2 regions of the Mesorhizobium sp. C416B genome follow, and region 1 is predicted to be linked to the other one. Evidence: riboswitches for the same ligand, from Rfam matches in the RefSeq annotation. Region 1 holds a riboswitch; the other holds the start of a gene.

Region 1 (7,494 bases):
CTGTCGCTGGCCATCGAACGCATCCTGGGGTACCCGGACTGGCTGTTCCGTGCCGCCGGCCATCCCGTCACCTGGTTCGGCAGGCTGATAGCCTTTCTCGACCTCCGGCTCAACCGCGCCACTGATTCCGACGCATTGCGTCGCCGCCGGGGCGTGCACGCCCTGCTGGTCATTGTGCTGGCGCCGGCGGCGATTGCCTTCATTGTGCAAATCCTGCTCTGGCAGCTCTTTCCCGCCGGCATGATCATCACCGCCATCCTGGCGTCGTCGCTGCTGTCGCAAAAGAGCCTCACCGAGCATGTCGAAGCGGTGGCCGACGCGCTCGATACCGGCGGGCTGGCGCTCGGCCGCATTGCGGTTGCGCGCATTGTCGGCCGCGATCCCGAAAAGCTCGACCATGCCGGCGTCAGCCGCGCCGCGATCGAAAGCCTGGCCGAGAATTTCTCCGACGGCATTGTCGCGCCCGCCTTCTGGACCGGCGTCTGCGGGCTGGCCGGCGGCGTCGCCTACAAGGCCGCCAACACCGCCGATTCGATGATCGGCCACCGCACCCCGCGCCACGAGGCTTTTGGCCGCGCGGCAGCACTTTTCGACGACTGGATCAACCTGCCGGCCTCGCGGCTGACGGCACTGCTGATCATTGCCGCTGCCTTTCTTGTTGACGGCGCCGATCCCCGCAATGCTTGGGAAGCGGTACGGCGCGACGCGAAAAAACACCGTTCGCCCAATGCCGGCTGGCCGGAAGCGGCGATGGCGGGTGCGCTTGGCCTGGCGCTCGCCGGCCCGCGTACCTACGGCGGCGTTGTCGTCGAGGATGCGTTCATGGGCGAAGGCGGCCGCCGCGAGGCGGAGAGCCTGGACATCAGGCGGGCGCTGAAGCTTTACCACGTCGCGGATTATCTGCTGATTGGGCTGTTCGGATTGCTGTCGGCGGTCGTCATCTATCTGGAAATCTTGGTCTCGCAGTAAAGAAGCCGCCTGACTCACCAAGAGACACGGACTTCCTTCGCGTTTGGATCCACAGCTTCGCCAAATCTTTTGATCGCGTAGCCGCCAGCGGCCACAGCCGAGGATTTCAGCACAGGCTCAATCACAAGGAAAAGCTTCTCGGCGTCTGGCCCGTACAGATAGAGGGTGCATTTGCCCCCACCAAACTCGTCACCATCAAATTCGCCGACATGCGCATTTGAAACAGCTTTTTCCAACCGATCCTCCAGAACTTGGACCGATTGCCGCTCTTCCGGCGCCCCGAACTGACCGCCGCTCAGAAGAAGGTAGACAATCACGGCTTGTTCCAACGGTGATCTCCCGAAGTTAGACCTTCAAAACTCGATCCCTTGCTGCGCTTTCACGCCCGCCGAAAAGTGATGTTTCGTCACGCCCATCTCCGTCACCAGATCCGCCGCCTCGACCAGCGCCGGCTTGGCGTTGCGGCCGGTGACGACGACATGCAAGCCTTCGCGCCGCGCCTTCAGCCCCGCCACCACTTTGTCGAGATCGAGATAGTCGTAGCGCAGCGCGATGTTCAGTTCGTCGAGCACAACCAGGCTGATCGAGGGATCGGCGATTAGCTCCAGCGCCTTGGCCCAGGCCGCTTCGGCCGCGGCGATGTCGCGCTTCAGATCCTGCGTTTCCCAGGTAAACCCCTCGCCCATCGCGTGCCAGACGACACGGTCGCCGAATGCCGCGAAAGCATCCTTTTCACCGGTGTGCCATTTGCCCTTGATGAACTGGACGATGCCGACGCGCTTGCCGTAGCCGAGCATGCGCAGCGCCAGCCCGAAGGCGGCGGTGGTCTTGCCCTTGCCGGGGCCGGTGTTGACGATCAGCAGCCCCTTCTCGACCGTCTTTTCCGCAACCTCGGCATCCTGCGCCGCCTTGCGCTTGGCCATCTTGGCGCGATGGCGCTCTTCGTCTTTTGTGTCGATATCGGTCATCTCATTTCACCTTGAGCGGCAGCCCCGCCACCATCAGAAGCACCATATCAGCTACGACCGCGATCTGCTGGTTGAGCCGGCCGGCGGCATCGCGGAACCGGCGTGCCAGCGCATTGTCGGGCACGATGCCTTGTCCGACTTCGTTGGAGACCACGAACCACGGTCCGCGCGGCCGCGAAAGCACATCGGCCAGCCGCCGGCACTCCCCCTCCAGATCATGATCGGCCAGCATATGATTGGTCAGCCACAGCGTCAGGCAGTCGACAAGCACCGGCTGGTTGTCCGGCAAGGCTTCGAGCGCGCCGGCAAGATCAAGCGGGGCGTCGATGGTCGCCCACCCCTCGCCACGGCGCGAGCGGTGCTGCGCGATGCGCTCGCGCATTTCGCCGTCATAGGCTAGCGCGGTGGCGATATAAGCCCATGGCGGCAGCAACGCCGTCGCCAAAGTTTCGGCATGCGCGCTCTTGCCGGAGCGCGCACCGCCGATGATGAAGGTCAAACTGCGATCAGGCAAAGCTGTCGCGCAGGCTGGTCGCGGTGCCGGTGAAGCGCGAGTGCACTATGCCGACAACTGCACCCAGCACCAGCCAGAACACCAGATTGGTCAGCGTCACCGCCACCACGAACTGATGATGCAGGCCCTCCGGGATCGGCGTCTTGAAACTGTCAGGCTGCGGCGCGCCGACAATATGCGGGGCGACAATCAGGACGACAGCAAGGATGGTCAGCGGCGCCGACGTGCGGAAGGCGATCAAGGCAAGGCCGATGGCGGTCGCAATCACCGTCGCCACCCACCAGATCTGGCGCTGCATGAGATCGGCCGCCGGCATCGCCGGCAGTTCCGGCGGCAGGCCGAGGCCCGGCGCCAGCGTGAACACGGCAAAGCCGGCCAAGCCCCAGAACACGCCCTGGCGCCAGCTGCCGATGCCGCCGGCGAATTCCGAAATCGCGACCAGGATCAGCGCGAAGCCGATACCGGTCACGACATTGGAGACGACGTTGTAGGCGAAGCGCTCGAAGCCGTCGGCCGGCGCCCAGCCTTCGTCTTCCGCTGGAGCCGCTGCTTCGGCAGGCGCCGGTGCGGCTGAGCTCATGGCGTTTTCCGCCGGTGCGGCACTGCTCATGGCGTTGGTGGTGTTGGCGGCCGGTGCCGCAGCATGATCGTGCTTGTGGCCGCCTGCCTTCTCAAAAACTTCGGCCTGGCGAATCAAGGGATCGGTTGCATAGGCCTGCATGCAGGCGAGAACGACGCCGGCCACGAGCCCGGCAATCGCCGCGACGAACACGACGTTGCGAAACAGGTTCATGATGTCAGATCCTCGTCAGTGGCAGGGAAACGCCATCGAATGGCGATAGTCGTGCGCCGCATTGTGGACCGCATCGATGTGCGAGAAACCGACAACGCCGACGACGAAAATGCCCAGAAACGCGCTAAGCACGAGCTGCATGAAGCGCGACTGCGAGGAGACGGAAGCGCCGAGGGAGACGGAAGCGGTATTCATATCTTGTCCTTTCGCCCTCCACCCGAGGGCATCGAAGTCAGTTCCTGTCGCCGGCAGGTCTCCTGGCTCGCGGATCAGCGCCCTTCCCCACCTTCCCGAAGAAAAATCCTCAGTGGCTTGGAGAGGACTACCGCACACAGTTGCGGGGGCAGCCACGGCATTGGGCAACAAGTCAGCCCTCACCGCATTCCCTCTTGGTCCCTAACGGAACCGACGACATGCATGACTATAGGCTGAAACAGCCGCATCCGGCAAACCAAATTCCGGCAGCCAACAGCGCGAATGCGCCACTCAGGCGTCACGGGTTCAGCGCGCTGATCCGCTCCGCAACCAGCCGCTGCAGCCGCCACAGATGGCGATCGTGAATGCCGCGCTCTTCAAGGTTTTTCACCGTGTTGTAGAGGTAGTCGGCGCCCGACCCCCAGTGCCCGCAGGATGTCGCCAGCCTGTCGACGACCTTCGCCTCGTCGAGCGGGCCGGAATAGGTCAGGCCATTGCGGTTGATGACGAAGGCCAATGCCTTCAGCGGGCCAGCCTCGCTTGCAAGCTTGAGCATGCGCGGCCGGTAGCTTGTCGGCTTCAGCGTGACTTCGCGCCGGAAAAGCCGGCCCAACTGCTCGCGCCGGTTATTGCCGGTCAGCCGAAAGGCGACGCCCTTGCATTGTCCGCCACGGTCCAGCGCCATCATCAGGCCGGGGCTGTCCTTGGTGCCGCGCCAGCGCGTCATGTTCATGCAAAAGGACCGATGCCAGCCGCGCGCCAGCGCAACGCGGTCCTCGACATAATCTATTTCCGGTTTCCAGATCAGCGATCCATAGCCGAACAGCCATAGCGGTTCGCTGTCCGGGAGTTCGACCTGCAATTCATCCAGCAGCGCGTCATAGTCGGCTTCATCGAGATGCATCGCGTCCGGATCCGGCCCGGGGTCCCTGATCTCGCGCCAGCAGCGCGCGACCAGCTCCGGCGTAAGCGACATCTGTCGTGCGGCCACTTCCGAATCCCCCCAATTTCCGAATGTCCCGTGTCCACGACATGATTATGCGCCGCGCCTGCAACCGGCAATGCGGCACTCTGATTGACAAACGATTTGCCGGGGTGTCGGCTGACGCTTCATAGGAAGCAAGCCATGCATCCCAGCCCGAGCGAGCGCGACCCCTATAACGGCCTGAGCCGGGCCGAACCGACGCTACCGTCGTCGGCCTATTGGGATGGCGAGGCTTACCAGCGCGATCTCGACGCCATCTGGCACAAAAGCTGGCTGCTCGTCTGCCGCGAGGCCGACCTCGCCCAGCCGCTGGCGTTCCGGACATTCCGCGTCGGCACGCAGGAAATCGTCATTCTGCGGGACGAGACCGGCGAGTTGCGCGCCTTCCACAACACTTGCCGGCATCGCGGCTCGCAGCTTTGCCAGAAAAGCGAGGGCCGGCTGAAAGCGCGGCTCATCACGTGCCCCTACCACGCCTGGTCCTACTCGCTGCGCGGCGATCTCGTGCGCGTTCCCTCGAAATCGCTGCCAGATGGTTTCGACAAGGCAGATCATCCGCTCTACCGGGTGGCGCTGTCGGTGTGGCGCGGTTTTGTCTTTGTGAACCTTCAGCAGGCTGCGGCCGGCTCCGCCGGGACCTCCTTCGATCCCGCATCCGGCGACCTCGCCAACTGGCCGCTGGAAACGCTGGTATCAGGCCATGTCCTGCGCAAGGTGATGAACTGCAACTGGAAGATCTTCTGGGAAAACTTCAACGAGTGCCTGCATTGCCCGGGCGTCCACAAGGACCTGTCTCGGCTGGTGCCGATATACGGCCGCGGCCTGATGAGCCGGCACGACGACCCCGACTGGGTCCGCCATGCCGACAATGACGCGCCGGAGTTTTCGGGTGGCCTGCGCGCCGGCGCCGAGACCTGGTCGCGCGACGGACATGCCCATGGCCCGGTCTTACCGGGCCTGACGCCAGCCGAGCGTGCGGCCGGACAGACCTATGCCACCAGCCTGCCCTCGATGTTCATCGTCGGCCATGTCGATTATGTCAGGACGGTGCGACTGATGCCGCTCGGTCCCGAACAGACCGAACTCACCGCCGAATGGCTGTTCGCGCCCGAGGCGCTGGCTGAGACCGACATCGACAATGTCGTCGCCTTCGGCACCCAGGTGCTGGAGGAGGATGCCGCGATCTGCGAGATCAATCAGAAAGGCCTGCGCTCGATGCGCCACCAGGCCGGCGTGCTAATGCCGGAGGAGTACGATCTGCACCGCTTCCACAACTGGGTGCGCGAGCGGCATGCAGCGCTTGAGGCAACCGCCTGATCGGCGACTAAAGCGACTTCGGCAGATAGCGCCAGGTGATAAAGCCGCAAACCGCGGCCAGAATGCCCAGCGTCACGAACACCGAGCCGAGGCCGAAAAACGCCAGCACCACCGAATAGACCAGCGGCGGCGTCAGCTCGGAAAAGTCGAGATAGGTGCGGTAGACCGCGGCCATCTGCGCCCGCTCATAGGACCGCACCGAGCGCATGAAGGCGGTCGAGCCCAGTGCATCGAGCGCGATGGTGAAGAAGGCGCCGCAGAGCAGGAAAAAGCCCGTAAGCAGCGGCGCGGTAGTGCCGACCGCGCCCGCCGCAAGCAGCGTCGCCGACATCGCGAAATAGGCGAAGGTCATGGTGCGCCGGCCGCCGAAGCGTTTTCCCGCTTTGCCCCAGAAGATCGCCATGAACAACAGCGCATTGCCGGCCGAAACCAGCAGGCCGCCGGCAAGCTTGCCCTCGCCGGTAATCACCATGAACAGCGGCCCGTAGACGAAGAACGTCGTCCAGAAGCAGGAGCGGCCGAAGGCGATCAGCCAGGCCAGCCTGAGCCTGGGTTGTGCTACGAAGCGGCCGATATTGGCCAGCGGATTGGCCGGCCGTGTCTTGCCCGGCCGGATCGACCGGTTGTCGCCTAGCCTGTAGGTCCAGAACAGCGCCAGCAAGGCCAACGCAAACACCGCGACCGCGCCATGCGCGGCATAGATGCCGTAGCGTGTGTAGAGGAAGATGCCGAGTGTCGGCCCGCCGGTCCAGGCCAGCATCGACCACGCCATGCGCAGCGATTCGGCCTGCATGAAATCGGTCTTGCGGATGTGGTCCATGATGTAGAGGTTGAGCGTGATCGACAGGGCGCTCGCCCCCATGACGCGGCACAGCATGCCTGCCAGTTGCCCCGCAAGCGTGTGGGTGACGAAGAACAGCGAGCCTATCGCCAGCAGGCAGGCGCCGGCGGTATAGACCCAGCGCCGGGCAAACCTGCGGATCAAGATCGGCATGAACAAGGTCACCGACAGGCCGAGCAGCGCCACGATGGTGTAGAGGATCGAGACGATCTGCTCGTTGTGCAGAATCTCATAGGCCTGGATCGGGATGACGCTCGACACCGTGGCACGGGCGAAGGATTCGACCGCATAGAGCGAGGCAAAGGTGCGCGCATCCGCCGGACGCAGGGCCGGAAGCCAGATCGGATGGCGCACATGGGTGGACATTTGATCCCCAAATCAGACTCGCGGCGTCAAATCTGCGCTGGCGCTTCCTCCGCCGGTAACAGGAAACCGACCCCTTCCCGGCAAAAAGCGAATTCGGCCAAAGGCTTTCCGGCTCTGGCCTAAAGCGCCGCCCGATGCAGCCGCACGGCGCGACCCGGAGCGTAGAGGGCGGCCTTCTTTTGTCCGGTGCAACCGTGATAGTCGTCTTTGGGGCTGAATCAGATCGCGAGACCATGAGCATCCATACCGCACCCCCTGGAGATCAACTGAAGCGAGATCAACCGAAGCGCATCGTCGCCATCGATGTCGTACGCGGCATCGCGCTGATCGCCATGGCGAGCTACCACTTCACCTGGGATCTCGAAAATTTCCACTACACCGACCCCGGCCTCACCGCCGTCGGCTGGTGGAAGATCTATGCGCGCTGCATCGCCTCGACCTTCCTGTTCCTGGTCGGCGTCAGCCTGTTTCTCGCTCATGGCAGGCAGATCCGCTGGACCGGCTTCTGGAAACGTTTTGCCATGGTCGCCGTCGCGGCCGCCGCTA
Region 2 (7,494 bases), 3.0 Mb from region 1:
TTTCTCAACCTTGGCTGGAAGATCGCAGTGACCGAATCTACGAAGCCGCCCTCAGGGCGTGCTTTGATGCATAAAACCGGTTGCCAACCAGGGATACTCCTCCTCCCTGAAGTCCAATCGAGAAGAGCGATCACTTCCAAGAGGGTCCCAGCTCAGCTGCGAAAACAGGTGTGAGACCCCGTCCTCTCCCTCAAGCTGATCTAGCTCAGGGCGTTCATGAGCCGCAGATCGCATAATGGCTGCGTGGACGACGCAGGAAGACCAATTATGAAAATCCTATTCAGTACGATGGCTGTCACCTTGCTGGCACCCACCGCCTTTGCTGCGGATTGGATCCCCACCGACCTCAGAGATACGGCATTGGCCACCTTCACGGCTTTGCCATCCACCACGCCGACAGTCGCCAATAACCCGATCACCCCGGAAAAGATCGCTCTCGGCAAGGCACTGTTCTTCGATCCACGCGTCTCGGCGTCAGGCATCTTGTCGTGCAATTCATGCCACAACCTGGCCACCGGCGGCGACGACAATCACGAAACCTCGATTGGCCATGGTTGGCAGAAGGGACAGCGCAACGCGCCGACTGTACTGAACGCTGTCTTCAATATCGCCCAGTTCTGGGATGGTCGTGCCGAAGACCTGAAGGCTCAGGCGAAGGGACCGGTCCAAGCCGGGATCGAAATGGCCAATACACCGGGCCAACTCATCGCCACTCTCAAGTCCATGCCGCAATATGTCGAGTGGTTCGATGCAGCTTTTCCGGCTGAAGCCGATCGGGTCACCTTCGACAACTTCGCCAAGGCGATCGAAGCCTTCGAGGCGACACTGGTCACACCTGCCCCGTTCGACAGCTTCCTGAATGGTGATGAGGTTGCCATGACTTCCGAACAGAAACAGGGCCTGGTGCTTTTCATGGACAAAGGCTGCTCGTCCTGCCATGCCGGCATCAACGTTGGTGGGCAAGCCTATTACCCATTCGGCCTCGTGGAACGGCCCAGCGCCGAAGTCCTGCCGGACAAAGACAAGGGCCGATTTGAGGTCACCAATGCAGCCGACGATTCCTATGTCTTCCGCGTGGCGCCGCTGCGCAACGTTGCACTCACCGCGCCATACTTTCATTCGGGCAAGGTTTGGGATCTGAAACAGGCCGTCGCCATTATGGGGACCACCCAGCTCGGCGTAGTACTGGCGGACGAAGAAGTTGACCTGCTTGTTGCCTTCCTCAACTCGCTGACCGGAGAGGCACCTGACGTCGCCTATCCCATCTTACCCTCAGAAACGGCGACAACGCCCCGGCCTGTAACGCAGATCTCAGGAAAATAAGGGCCAACTGGCCGCGGACTCGCAATCGAAAATGATTGGCGATTTTTACTTGGCGACACGAATTGCGACGTCCATCTCCGAATTGGCGGGACGCTAGCGATACCCGAACCCTGCCACCTCGCCCGTAGTCTGCGCGATCAACTGGGGGCGGACAGACGCAGCACCATATATTGTCCTGAGCGAACGCGCCAAGCAGTCTACTTTGAGAAACGACGCGTGTCCGATTTGTTCGAGGCGCGGGGCCTGTATGTCCCCAAGGAACCAATATTATAGCGTAGTGCCACATTTATATTTCTGCGGGATTAAGACACGTGCCGTAGGGAAATTGCACATTTGCGCCGAGTGGCTCATTTCCAAGAGTGTGCCGGTTTGGCATGTTCACGGCCGACAGGAGCCAGCCGGTAGCTCACCACACGGTGAGGAAGGAGAAGCCTCAGGCCACTTTCTCCCGGAGCGCGCGCGCTGCAGCGACCATGTTAATGAGGGCAGGGCGGACCTCCTCCCACTTGCGTGTTTTGAGGCCACAGTCCGGGTTTACCCACAGTTGGCCGTCGGACAGTCGCTCGCGGGCAAGCATGATTAGGTCCGAAATCTCGCAGACCTCCGGCACACGTGGTGAGTGAATGTCATAGACGCCGGGACCGATCTCGTTCGGATATTTGGAGCTCGTGAAGGCGTCCAGCAGTTCCATCTTGGAGCGCGACGTCTCAATCGAAATGACATCCGCATCCATTCCAGCGATCGCGTCGATGATCTCGTTGAACTCCGAATAGCACATGTGGGTATGGATTCGAGTCGCGTCCTTTACACCCGTTGAAGCGATCCGGAAGCATTCGACAGCCCAGTCGAGATAGGCTTTCCAGTCAGATTGGCGCAGTGGCAATCCTTCGCGAAACGCGGCCTCATCGATCTGGATCATCCTTGCGCCGGACCTTTCGAGATCCGTCACTTCGTCGCGGATGGCGAGCGCGATCTGGCGGCAGGCTTCGGAGCGGGGTACGTCGTCTCGAACAAAGGACCAGTTGAGAATGGTCACTGGGCCTGTGAGCATTCCCTTCACAGGCTTTTCCGTAAGCGACTGGGCGAATTGCCACCAGCGCACCGTCATCGGATTGCGCCTCGATACGTCCCCGAAGATGATGGGGGGACGCAGGTAGCGCGACCCATAGCTTTGCACCCAGGCATGCTGAGTGAAGGCGAAGCCGGACAGCTGCTCGCCGAAATGCTGTACCATATCGTTTCGTTCGAACTCACCGTGCACCAGCACGTCCAGCCCGATCTCTTCCTGCCAACGAATTGCTGACTCGATCTCCTTCTTCAGGAAAATCTCGTAGTCGACATAACTGAGCTGGCCCTTCGCATGAGCGGACCGCGCGCGGCGTACCTGCGGCGTCTGCGGGAAGGACCCGATTGTCGTCGTCGGGAACGGCGGCAGCCCGAGCGTGCCGGCCTGGACTCTGGAGCGCTCGCCAAAAGCGCTCTCTCGTCGTTTCATGCTATGGTCAATGCTGGCGATCCGCCCCTCAACAAGCGGGTCATGGATCTTCGTGGACGTCAAGCGAGTGGCGGCAGCCTCGGCAGAAGCTTTCAACGCGGCTGCCACCGCATCCCTGCCTTTGGAAAGGGCCCGGGCCAGCAAGACCAGCTCGTCGGTCTTCTGGGCCGCGAAGGCGAGCCACGACCTGATGTCGGCCTCGAGTTCCGTCTCCATGCGCAGGTCAATCGGCACATGCAGCATCGAGCAAGAAGGCGCGATTTCGACGCGGTCCAAGGGCCAGCCGGCGACGATCGGTTTGATGCGGTCGAGAATGGCGGGCAGGTTCGCACGCCAGACGTTGCGGCCATCGATCAAGCCGAGCGAGAGCACCAGATCCTTCGGAGCGAGCCGACCCACCATTTCCAGCTGCTCGGGAGCGCGCACGAGATCAATATGCAGGCCGGCCAGGGGCAGAGAAACCGCGGTTTCGAGATTGTCTCCCAGCGACCCGAAATACGTAGCCAGCATGATCTTCAGCTCGGGCGCGGCTTTCGACAGCTGGCCATAGGCGAATTCGAACGCAGCTCGTTCGTTCGGGTTCAGATCGAGGACAAGCGCTGGCTCATCGATCTGCACCCAGTCGGCTCCCGACAGCTTCAGCCTCTGCAGGACTTGCTCGTAAACGGGCAGCAGCCGCGGTAGGAGCGCGATGGGACCGAACCCTTCGGCACGCGATTTCGCCAGCTTGAGGAAGGTGATGGGTCCAAGGATGACTGGGCGTGTGTGAATGCCGAGAGCTTTAGCCTCGAGGAAGTAATCGACCGGCTTCGATGACGAGAGGGCGAACGTCTGATCATCATCGAGTTCCGGCACAATGTAGTGGTAGTTGGTGTCAAACCACTTGGTCATTTCCATCGCGGTTACACCAGGTCCATGAGCCTCCTCCTGGTGACCAGCGTGTCCACAATCCTCCGTCTGACCCTGGTTGCCGCGCGCCATTGCGAAGTAGATGTCAAGTGGGACCTCGCCGCTATTCCAGCCGTACCGGGATGGAATGGCCCCGACCATGGCTGCGGTGTCGAGCACATGGTCGTATAGCGAGAAGTCGTTCGACGGGATTTTCGACACGCCGCGATCGCGCTGCTCTTCCCAGCTAGCGGCTCGGAGCGCCTTCGACGTCGCAAGAAGGTCGCCAGCGGACGATGTTCCGGACCAGTAGCTTTCGAGGGCGCATTTCAGTTCTCGCCGACGACCGAAGCGCGGCACGCCGAGCGTTGCTACAGGAATTTGCTGAGAGACAGTCATGTCATACCCCGATGGTTGGGGGCGTCGGTGACAAGGAAGGCGCTAGCAGGCCGGCACGCCGGTTGCAGCGGCCACCGAGACACCCCGCCCGTGGACGTAATTCGCCGTGGCAGGTCTCTGGCTCGCGGGGTCATAGCCTCTACCCGTCTTCCCGAGGGTATTCGCCTCAGTGACATGAGTGGATTGGCTCGCCGCTAACAGTTGCGGGGGCAGCGCCGGCATCGCACCGGCTTCCCTCTTAGCTCCGCTGCGGCAGCACCGTACGCGAGAACCACAACAGCAGACAATCACAGCAACCCGCTCTTTGTCAATAACGCATAATGAAATGTTTATGTGGTTATATGGTCGCGTTTTACGCCTTTGTCTAGCATTGTGAAATATTCAGTCTGCTGCCCGCATTCGGCATCGTGGGACGTGATCGCAAGTCAAGTCCGACGGACGCCGCGAGTTCTCCGTTACCTCAGGAACCTTACTGGCCTTCCCCAAGCTGAGCTTCTGGAAAATGCTGGTGACGATCTGGATGACGGTGAATGCCGTCATGGCAAGCACGCCTTGCACCGCTCCTCCAGCGAGCTTCACGGCAGCAGCACGGGTCAGTTCTCCGAAGCGAATGGCTGTCGCTATCAGCGAGCTTTGACACAGTTCCGCCACTGCGGTCATCGCGTCAGTAGGGCGGCTGATTAGTTGCCCGCGCATCTACAGCAACCCAGCCCCTTCCGCCTCGCGGCGCAAATTCTGCCTTGGCCTTGGGCCGATCTGCTGGATCACCAGGCCGGCCGCCAGCGAGCCAAGGTCGCCGCAGGTCTTGAGGTTGCGGCCCTGCGTGTAGCCATGCAGGAAACCGGCGGCGTAGAGGTCGCCGGCGCCGGTGGTGTCGACCAACTCCTTGATGGCGGTCGCCTCGATGACCACGGTCTCGTCGCCGCGCACGATCACCGAGCCTTTTTCGGAACGGGTGACGGCGGCAATCTTGCAGTCCTTGCGGATCTGAGCCAGCGCCTCGTCGAAGGATTTTGTCTGGTAGAGCGACTTGATCTCGTGGCTGTTGGCAAAGACGATGTCGACAGTGCCCGAGCGCATCAGCTCGAGGAACTCGTCCCGGTAGCGGTCGACGCAGAACGAATCCGACAACGTCATCGACACTTCGCGTCCGGCCTCGTGTGCGAGCTTCGCCGTCTGCCGGATCGCCTCCTTGGCGCGCGGCGGATCCCACAGATAGCCCTCGAAATAGGTAACCTTGGCGCCGGATGCCTTGTCGGCCTCGACGTCTTCCGGGCCGAGTTCGACGCAGGCGCCGAGATAGGTGTTCATCGAACGCTCGCCATCGGGGGTGACGAATATCATCGAGCGCGCCGTCGGCGGCTCGCCCTTGAGCGGCCTGGTGTCGAAGGCGACACCCTGTGCATGGATATCGTGCGCATAGATTTCGCCCAGCGCATCGTTGGAGACCTTGCCGAAGAAGGCGGCGCGTCCGCCGAAGCTGGCTACGCCGGCCGCCGTGTTGCCGGCACTGCCGCCGGAGGCCTCGATCGCCGGGCCCATGCGGCTGTAGAGCAGTTCGGCGCGGCGCGTGTCGATCAGGTTCATCGCGCCCTTGATGATGCCGTTGATCTCGAGGAATGCCTCGTCGCACTGGGCGATGATGTCGACAATGGCATTGCCGATGCAAAGCACGTCATAATCCGGCATCAATGTCTCCGCCAAAAAACCCGAGCCGGCTTCTCGCCACGCCTGCCAGGCGCGGGTCTGCCCGGTGGAAATGGGCTTTCCGCTTGCCAATCCGTTCGCCGGCGGCTCTCACGGGGCGGCGAGTCCTGCCTCGCGACGCAATTCGTCCGCCCTGTCTGTCTTCTCCCAGGTGAAATCAGGCTCTTCACGGCCGAAATGGCCATAGGTCGCTGTATTGCGATATATAGGGCGTAAGAGATCAAGCATCTTGATAATGCCTTTCGGTCTGAGATCGAACAACTCAAGAATGAGGCGCTCGATCCTGCTTTCCTCAACCCTGGCTGTCCCGAACGTGTTGACCATGACGGAAACCGGACTGGCCACGCCGATTGCGTAAGCAAGCTGCACCTCGCACACGTCCGCAAGTCCGCTAGCGACGATGTTCTTTGCGACATAGCGGGCTGCATAGGCAGCCGAGCGGTCAACCTTGGACGGGTCCTTGCCCGAGAAGGCGCCGCCGCCATGACGACCCATCCCGCCATAGGAATCGACGATGATCTTGCGTCCAGTGAGACCGCAGTCGCCGCGCGGCCCGCCGACTACGAACCGCCCCGTCGGGTTGACCAGAATTCTGATGCCTTCCGTCTCCAGGTGGGTCGGCAGGACAGGCTTTATGATTTCCTCAATGACGCCCTCGCGGACAGTCTCTTGCGAGACCTGCTCGTCATGTTGCGTCGACACGACGATGGTATCCAGGGCGACCGGGCGCAACCCCTCATAGCGCACTGAGACTTGGGATTTCATGTCAGGACGCAACCAGCCAAGCTGTTGTGCCTTCCGGACATACGCCTGCCGTTTCGTCAAGCGATGAGCGAGCTGGATCGGCAAAGGCATCAGGGTATCGGTTTCGCGGCATGCGTAGCCGAACATGAGGCCCTGATCTCCCGCTCCCTGCTGGAGGTCTTGCCCTCTTCCCTCGTCAACGCCTTGGCTGATGTCGGGCGATTGCTCGGTGAGGGCATGAACGACGGAGCAACGCCGGCCGTCAAAGCCGACGGCCTCGTCGTCGTACCCAATGTCGAGAATCGTATCGCGCGCAACTTGGCTGTAATCCACCTGGGCATCGCTGGTGATCTCGCCAGCCAGAACGACTATCCCTGATTTTACCAACGCTTCACAGGCGACGCGCGCCTTGGGATCTGTGCGGAGGATGGCATCGAGGATGGCATCCGAGATGTTGTCGGCCAACTTATCCGGGTGCCCCGCGCCAACCGATTCGGAAGAGAACACGAACTGCCTAGCCATGAATACCTCGCTTCGGATGTTGGATGTGGTATGGGCATTTTGCTTGGCCCACCTTACTTGTCGGAGATGCCCGGGACCTCGAACGCAGCGCACAAGTCGGCAACGTCTCTTCGCACGCAGGCATGGAGATCTTCGTCGTCTGGCCGCTGGAGGACGGAGTCAATGAAGCCAGCAATTTGCACCATTTCCACATCGCGCATGCCCATTGACGTCACTGCTGGCGCCCCCAGGCGAATTCCGCTTGTGACCGCCGGATGCCGCGGGTCGCCAGGCACCATATTAAAGTTTGTGATGATTCCTGCCTTTGCTAGTCGCTCGGCATAGGCCTTGCCCGATAGTGGCCGATCGCGAAGATCAAGGATCAGCATGTGATTGTCCGTCCCCCCGGTAACCAGGTCATAACCTCGCTCAAGCAG

What was found. Region 1 has a riboswitch for cobalamin ahead of NLY43_RS30225 (CbtB domain-containing protein). Riboswitches for the same ligand answer to the same signal wherever they lie in the genome.
Region 2: it holds a riboswitch for cobalamin, as region 1 does, so the genes downstream of both, metE (5-methyltetrahydropteroyltriglutamate--homocysteine S-methyltransferase) here and NLY43_RS30225 (CbtB domain-containing protein) in region 1, are expected to answer to the same signal.

Annotation. Positions count from the first base shown of each region.
Region 1 is NZ_CP100471.1:6,233,971-6,241,464, reverse strand. It holds gene cbiB (adenosylcobinamide-phosphate synthase CbiB) at 1-969, shown strand, start outside; gene NLY43_RS30245 (hypothetical protein) at 984-1,298, opposite strand; gene cobO (cob(I)yrinic acid a,c-diamide adenosyltransferase) at 1,323-1,937, opposite strand; gene cobU (bifunctional adenosylcobinamide kinase/adenosylcobinamide-phosphate guanylyltransferase) at 1,939-2,451, opposite strand; gene NLY43_RS30230 (CbtA family protein) at 2,444-3,244, opposite strand; gene NLY43_RS30225 (CbtB domain-containing protein) at 3,260-3,439, opposite strand; cobalamin riboswitch at 3,475-3,669, opposite strand; gene NLY43_RS30220 (gamma-glutamylcyclotransferase) at 3,738-4,430, opposite strand; gene NLY43_RS30215 (aromatic ring-hydroxylating oxygenase subunit alpha) at 4,566-5,741, shown strand; gene NLY43_RS30210 (MFS transporter) at 5,749-6,948, opposite strand; gene NLY43_RS30205 (heparan-alpha-glucosaminide N-acetyltransferase) at 7,182-7,494, shown strand, end outside.
Region 2 is NZ_CP100471.1:2,557,075-2,564,568, reverse strand. It holds gene NLY43_RS12555 (cytochrome-c peroxidase) at 268-1,323, shown strand; gene metE (5-methyltetrahydropteroyltriglutamate--homocysteine S-methyltransferase) at 1,757-4,105, opposite strand; cobalamin riboswitch at 4,197-4,396, opposite strand; gene NLY43_RS12545 (adenosine kinase) at 4,802-5,794, opposite strand; gene metK (methionine adenosyltransferase) at 5,903-7,078, opposite strand; gene glyA (serine hydroxymethyltransferase) at 7,132-7,494, opposite strand, start outside.